2 regions of the Nesterenkonia populi genome follow, and region 2 is predicted to be linked to the other one. Evidence: predicted binding sites of a transcription regulator. Region 2 holds the regulator's gene; the other holds the start of a gene.
What was found. The regulator HspR, encoded in region 2, represses chaperone genes until heat shock. The targets are predictions, from matches to a motif close to AAGTTGAGTCNNNNNGACTCAACTT.
Positions count from the first base shown of each region.

Region 1: a site for HspR is predicted at 2,157-2,181, ahead of clpB (ATP-dependent chaperone ClpB). Genes of this name have one in related genera too.

Region 1 covers NZ_VOIL01000001.1:639,833-643,241, reverse strand. Annotated here, with positions in the region: gene clpB (ATP-dependent chaperone ClpB) at 1-2,113, opposite strand, end outside; partial or broken gene FWJ47_RS03035 (IS3 family transposase) at 2,398-3,409, shown strand, end outside.
Region 2 covers NZ_VOIL01000001.1:945,423-948,831, reverse strand. Annotated here, with positions in the region: gene FWJ47_RS04475 (penicillin-binding transpeptidase domain-containing protein) at 1-988, opposite strand, end outside; gene FWJ47_RS04470 (heat shock protein transcriptional repressor HspR) at 1,064-1,492, opposite strand; gene FWJ47_RS04465 (DnaJ C-terminal domain-containing protein) at 1,507-2,460, opposite strand; gene FWJ47_RS04460 (nucleotide exchange factor GrpE) at 2,552-3,355, opposite strand; gene dnaK (molecular chaperone DnaK) at 3,403-3,409, opposite strand, start outside.

The sequences.
Region 1 (3,409 bases), 310 kb from region 2:
CGTCGGTGAGCCGGCCGTCGTCGAGGACCTGCAGGAGGATGTCGAAGACCTCGGGGTGGGCCTTCTCCACCTCGTCCAGCAGCACCACCGAGTAGGGCCGACGCCGCACCGCCTCGGTGAGCTGGCCGCCTTCGTCGTAGCCGACGTATCCGGGGGGCGCGCCGACCAGCCGGGCGGTGGAGTGCTTGTCGGCGTATTCGGACATGTCGATGCGGACCATGGAGCGTTCGTCGTCGAACAGGAACTCGGCGAGCGCCTTGGCCAGCTCGGTCTTGCCCACACCGGTGGGGCCCAGGAAGAGGAAGGAGCCGGTGGGCCGGTCGGGGTCGGCGACCCCGGTGCGGGCCCGGCGGACGGCGTCGGCCACGGAGCCGACGGCGCGCTCCTGTCCGATGAGGCGGGAGCCGATGCGCTCCTCCATCTGCAGCAGCTTCTCGGTCTCACCGGCGAGCATCCGTCCGGCGGGGATGCCGGTCCAGGCGGAGATGACGTCGGCGATGGCGTCGGAGTCGACCCGCTCGGGGACCATGCGGTCAGCCTCGTTGGCCTGCTGCTCCTGGGCTTCGGCCTCGGCGATCTCTGCCTCGATCTGGGGGATGTCCCCATAGAGGAGGCGGGAGGCTTCGCCGAAGTGGCCTTCGCGCTGGGCGCGTTCGGCAGCGGATTTGAGCTCGTCGCGCTTGGTGCGCAGCTCGCCGGCCTTCTTGTGGGCGCCGCGCTCGGCCTCCCACCGGGACTGCAGCTCGGTGAGCTGCTCGGACTTGTCGGCCAGTTCGGCGCGCAGGGCCTCGAGCCGCTCCTGGGAGCCGGCGTCGGTCTCCTGGGAGAGCCACTGCTCCTCGACTTTGAGGCGTTCGACGGCGCGGCGCAGCTCGTCGATCTCGACGGGGTCGGAGTCGATCTCCATCTTCAGCCGGGAGGCGGCCTCGTCGACGAGGTCGATTGCTTTGTCGGGCAGCTGCCGGCCGGTGATGTACCGGTCGGAGAGGGACGCGGCGGAGACGAGGGCGGCGTCGGCGATCTCGACTCCATGGTGGGCCTCGTACTTCTCCTTGATGCCGCGCAGGATGGCGACGGTGTCCTCCACCGAGGGTTCGCCGACGTAGACCTGCTGGAAGCGGCGCTCCAGGGCGGCGTCGGATTCGATGTTCTCCCGGTACTCGTCGAGGGTGGTGGCACCGATGAGGCGCAGCTCGCCGCGGGCGAGCATGGGCTTGAGCATGTTGCCGGCGTCCATGGAGCCCTCGGAGGAGCCGCCGGCTCCGACGACGGTGTGGATCTCGTCGATGAAGCTGATGATCTGGCCCTCGGCGGCTTTGATCTCATCGAGCACGGCCTTCAGCCGCTCTTCGAACTCGCCCCGGTATTTGGAGCCGGCGACCATGGCGCCGAGGTCAAGGCTGATGAGGGTCTTGCCCTTGAGCGCGTCGGGCACGTCGCCCTGTTCGATGCGCTGGGCGAGGCCTTCGACGACGGCGGTCTTGCCGACGCCGGGCTCGCCGATGAGCACCGGATTGTTCTTGGTGCGGCGGGAGAGCACCTGGACCACGCGGCGAATCTCGGCGTCGCGGCCGATGACCGGGTCCAGCTTGCCGTCTTTGGCGAGGGCGGTCAGGTCGGTGCCGAACTTGGAGAGCGCCTCGGAGGTGGCCTCGGGGTTGGCGCTGTCGCCGGACTGGCCGGCGCGGACCTGGCCTGCGGCCTCCTGGAGCGCTTCCGGTGTGGCGCCGCCGCGGCGAATGGCCTCAGCGGTGTCCTGGGACTCGGTGGCCAGGGCGAGGAGCAGGTGCTCGGCGGAGGTGTAGGTGTGCCCTGCGGCTTCGGCGATGCGCTGGGCCGCGTTGAGGACGCCGGCGAAGGCGGGCGATCCCTGGGGGTCGGCCGCGCTGCCGAGCTGCGGCAGCTTGGAGATCAGCTCGGAGGCGGCGGAGGAGACGGCCTCCGGGCTGGCGCCGGCGGTTTTGAGCACCTGCACGGCGAGCGACTCGCGGGTGTCCATGAGTGCCTTGAGCAGGTGGGCGGGCTCCACCCGCGGGTTCTTCACCTGCCCGGCGTAGGAGACGGCAGCCGCGACCGCCTCGCGGGACTTCTCAGTGAGCTTGTCAATATCCATGGCCTCGCGGCCCCCTTCCTGTCACACAGACTACGACGACCCAAACTTGAGTCATACTCACTCAACTTAGGGCGTACCGACTTTATTCCGGTTCAGGAGTGCCGGAGAGTCGAACCGTAGATGTAGGTTTCGCTCAATTTGTCAGTAATCCCAGATTTATGTCAGTGGCGTGTCAGAGGTCCCACTGATCTGACAGTAGGCAACACTGAAGCATGGGCATGCGCGAGGCCTCCTGATGCGTACTGGGTTTAGTTCCGGTCTGTTGAGCAGAGAGGATTGGAACTATGGCAGGGACGTATACACCGGAGTTCAAGGACCGGGCATTGAGAATGTTGGCTGATCATCAGCGCATCGAGGAGTCTTCTCGTTGGGCCGCTGCTGAGGCTATCGGCCAGAAACTAGGGGTTTCGCCCCACACGCTGAATACGTGGGCGAAGCAGGCTAAACGAGATGCCGGGGAAGAACCGGGGCCCACCAGTGATGAACTCGATGAGCTGAAGCGGCTACGGCGTGAGAACCGCGAGTTGAAGAGAGCCAATGAGATTCTGAAGTCTGCTTCGGCGTTTTTCACCGCGGAGCTCGACCGTCCCACCACGAGATGATCCGCTACATCGACCAGTACAGGGATCGTTTCGGAGTCGAGCGCATCTGTCGGGTCCTCAACGCGACAGAAGGTGGGTTCATCACCTCCCGAGGATTTCGGGCAGCTAAGACCAGGGTCCGCTCAGCCAAGGAGCTCAAAGACGATCTGTTGATCGGCGAGATCCAGCGTATCCACGCCGCGTCTACGGAGTCCGGAAGATGTGGCCTGCCCTACGCCGAGAAGGCTGGGACATCGGCCGGGACCAGGTCTACCGGCTGATGCGTAAAGCCGGACTCTGCGGTGTTGTGCGGGGCAGGAAACCTCGAACCACGGTGCCTGCCCCAGTTCCAGATCATCGACCTGACCTGGTCGAACGCAACTTCAGAGCCCCCGCACCAGGACGGTTATGGGTCGCCGATATCACCTACGTCAGGGCAAGTGCGGGCTTCGTGTACACAGCCTTCGTGATCGATGCCTACTCCCGTCGGATTGTGGGGTGGGCCACTCGGGCTTCGATGACCACCGAGGCACTGTCGTTGGAAGCGTTGGAGCACGCTGTGGCTACTGCCAGGCGATCTGAGGAGGGAGGACTTGTTCATCACAGCGATCGTGGCGGCCAATATGTCGCTGTGGCCTACACCGAGAAACTCGCTGACCACGGCATCCGACCCTCCGTTGGGACCGTCGGAGACTCTTACGATAATGCCCTGGCC
Region 2 (3,409 bases):
CAGGGTCGGTGGAGTAGAGGGTCTCTTCGCCCCGGTAGATCCGCACTCCGGGGGTGCCGCGCAGGGTCTGCTCATGCACGCCCTGAACACCGGAGGTGCCGACCATGTCGCCGACCTGCAGGGCGGGATCCTCCTCCATGTGCTCGGCAGTGACCGGGCCCACCCGGCCCAGCAGCAGCGGAGCGAAGTCCGAGCTGTCCGCCAGGGACATCTCCGACTCCAGCCAGTGGACTCCGCGGATGCTCTCCACGTCCTCCACAGTGACGTGGCCGCCGTCGCGGCGCACGGTGATCGCCTCCACGAAAGCCTCCTCGCCGTAGGCCTCGACCTGCTCCACGTAGGCGTCCGCGCCGATCCCGACCGTCTCGGCGAGCTCCCGGGCGGAGGCCTCCATCTCCTCATCCTCGTCCTCGCCGAACTGAGTCTTGTCCACCCCGAGGACCACCACATCACGGTTGTAGACCATCGCACGGCCCTCACCGTCCATGATCCGGCCGCGATCGGCCCCGGTGGTGCTGATGCCGATCTCCTCGTGCCCCTGATAGCCGGGCAGGAACAGGTCATAGTCAGCGTCGAGGTACCAGGTCTCGGACTCCTCGTGGTAGTTCAGCTCGGCCTCGGTGGTGTAGTCCCAGTCCTCGTCGTCGACGCCGAGGGCGTCCAGCTCCCAGGTGTGCCGGTAGGTGATCTCGGCCGTGGGAGCCCGGGGCGAGTCCTCCTCGGGGAGGTCGATGTCGGTCTCGGCGACCTCGACCTCCAGGCTCAGCTCCTCCAGCGACTCGTGCAGCCGCTCTGCGGCGGTGCTCAGCGACTCCGCGTCGCCCGAGGAGAGCGCAACGCCCTCCAGGTCAGCCTGCTGGAGGGCCTGGGCAAGCTGCTCAGCGGCCGGGCCCAGGCTCTCGGCCGGGTCCGGGTCATCGGAGCATGCTGAGAGCAGCGCGGCGCCGGCGGCTCCGGACAGAAGATAGCGTCCCCACGAATGCTTCATCCGTCCAGTATGCGTCAGAGGGCAGACATGCCGTCGGGCAGTTACGAAACGGGTCTGACCAGGCCGGATGCGCTGCTACGCGGAGCGGCGGAACAGGACGATCTCACGGCTGGCCGGGCGGGGGCGCTGTCCGCGGGCAACAGTGACCACGTCCCCGTGGGGACCCACGGCGAACACCCGGGAGCCGCCGCTGCGCTGCACCTCCCGCAGCTGGTCATGCAGCGCGGAGACCTCATCCTGCAGCTCCTCGACCTGATTCTGCAGAGCGATGATCCGCCGGATGCCCTCCAAGGAGACGCCCTCCTGGGAGAGCTGCTGGATCTGCCGCAGCTGATCGACATCGTACGGCGAGTACCGACGATGCCTGCCGCCCTGCCGCTTGGGGGTGACCAGGCCCATCCGGTCATACTGGCGCAGGGTCTGGGGGTGCATATCAGCCAGCTCGGCAGCGACTGAAATGACGAAGATGGGGGCGTGACGGTTCGACGTCGCACGCTGGGACATCGAATGCTCGGTCGTCACAGCGCGGCCCTCCCCTCCAGTCCTTCACGGGGATCGGTGCCCGCGGTGGCGTCCCGGTAGGCGCGCACGGCCTCAAGCGCCTCCTCCGGCAGGTGCTTGGGCACGGTGACATCAACGACGACGAGCATGTCGCCCTCGCGCTTCTTGGTGCGGATCCCCTGGCCCTTGAGCCGCAGCGTCCTGCCGGAGGATGTGCCCGCGGGAATGCGGATCTTCACCTTCTCCCCGTGCACGGTGGGCACCTCGGCGGTCGCGCCGAGGGCAGCCTCGTCGAAGCTGACGGGCAGGTGGATGCGGATATTGTCGCCGTCGCGTTCGAAGAATGGGTGCGGGGTGATGGAGACCTCCACCAGCAGGTCGCCGCTGCCGCCGGGACCCTGTGACCCTTTGCCCCTGACCCGGACCTTCTGGCCTTCCTTCACCCCCGGGGGGATGCGGACGTCGATGACGCTGCCGCTGGGCTCCCGCAGGCCCACAGTGGTGCCGCGGACCGCGCCCTTGAAGGAGATGGTGGTCCTGGCGGTGCGGTCGGAGCCCTTGGGCGCTGCCCCCGCGCTTCCGAACCGGCCGCCGAAGATGTCCTCGAAACCGCCTCCGCCGCCGGGGAATCCGCCGGAGCCGCCGCGGCCGAAGCGGTCACCGAAGAGACCGCCGAAAACGTCCTCAAATCCGCCGCCGGCCCCGGCGCCGCCGCCTCCTGAGAAGCGGGCGCCGGAGCCCATGGCGCGGATCTGGTCATACTCACGGCGCTGCTCCGGGTCGGAGAGCACGGTGTGCGCCTCGGAGATGTCCTTGAACCGCTGCTCGGCCCCGGGATCGTCCGGGTTCTTATCCGGGTGGTTCTCCCGGGCGAGCTTGCGGTACGCCTTTTTGATCTCCTCGGCGGAGGCGTCCTTGGACACGCCCAACACCTTGTAGAAATCCTTCTCCAGCCATTCCTGCGAAGCCATCGGGCGCCTCCCTTCTGCCAGTACTGTTCACAGCGGGCGCACGGCCCGCCTGCCGGTCGGCAGCAGGGCGCCGACCTTCAACGCTTGAGCGCTACTCCGTCCTGCCGGAGCTGACGATCACCTGGGCTGCTCGCAGCAGCCGCTCGCCCAGCCGGTATCCCGAGCGGACGACGACGGCGATGTGGTCCGCCTCCACGTCCTCGCTGGGCTGCTGCATGATCGCCTCGTGCTCGTTGGGGTCGAAGGCCATGGCGACCTCGCCCACACGCTCCAGACCCTGCTGGGCCAGCACTGTCTCGAGCCGCTCTGCGATGTGGGCGAAGGGCCCGTCCTGCAGCTCCCCGGCCTGACGGGCGCCGGAGATGTCGTCAAGCACCGGCATCAGCTCGGTGATCAGCTGACCTTTGACACGGTCCTTCTCAGCGGCCCGGTCCCGCTCCACGCGGCGCCGGTAGTTCTGATACTCGGCGGTGACCCGGCGGAGGTCCTCCTCCAGCTCAGACTCGCGGCTGTAGCCGGACTCCTCGAGGACCTCCTCGGCCGCCTCGATCCGCTCGGCAGGCTCGGTCTCGACCCCGCCGGAGGCCTCATCGAGGCCTACCTCGCGCAGCTCCGGATCCTCAGCGGTCTCCGGGTCGTCTGCGGCCAGCGGGTCAGGCTGGGTGCCCTCCTGGCCTGCCGGGGCCTCGTGAGCCTGCTGAATCTCCTCGGCGCCGTCCGGGGCATCGCGGAGGATCCGCTCGGCCTCAGCCAGCGGGTCCGCGGCCGGGTCGCCGGCTGCGGCCTGAGCGTCCTCGGAGGCGCCCTGACCCTCAGCCTGCTTGCCGTCGGAGGGGACCGGGTTATCCGGAATGCCCTCTTCGCCCTGCTCGGGGTTGAACTTGTCCTTAGCCATCGGCGGGACTCCTTACCTGTATCGGTTCCAGCAGTTGGTGGGACGGATCACTTG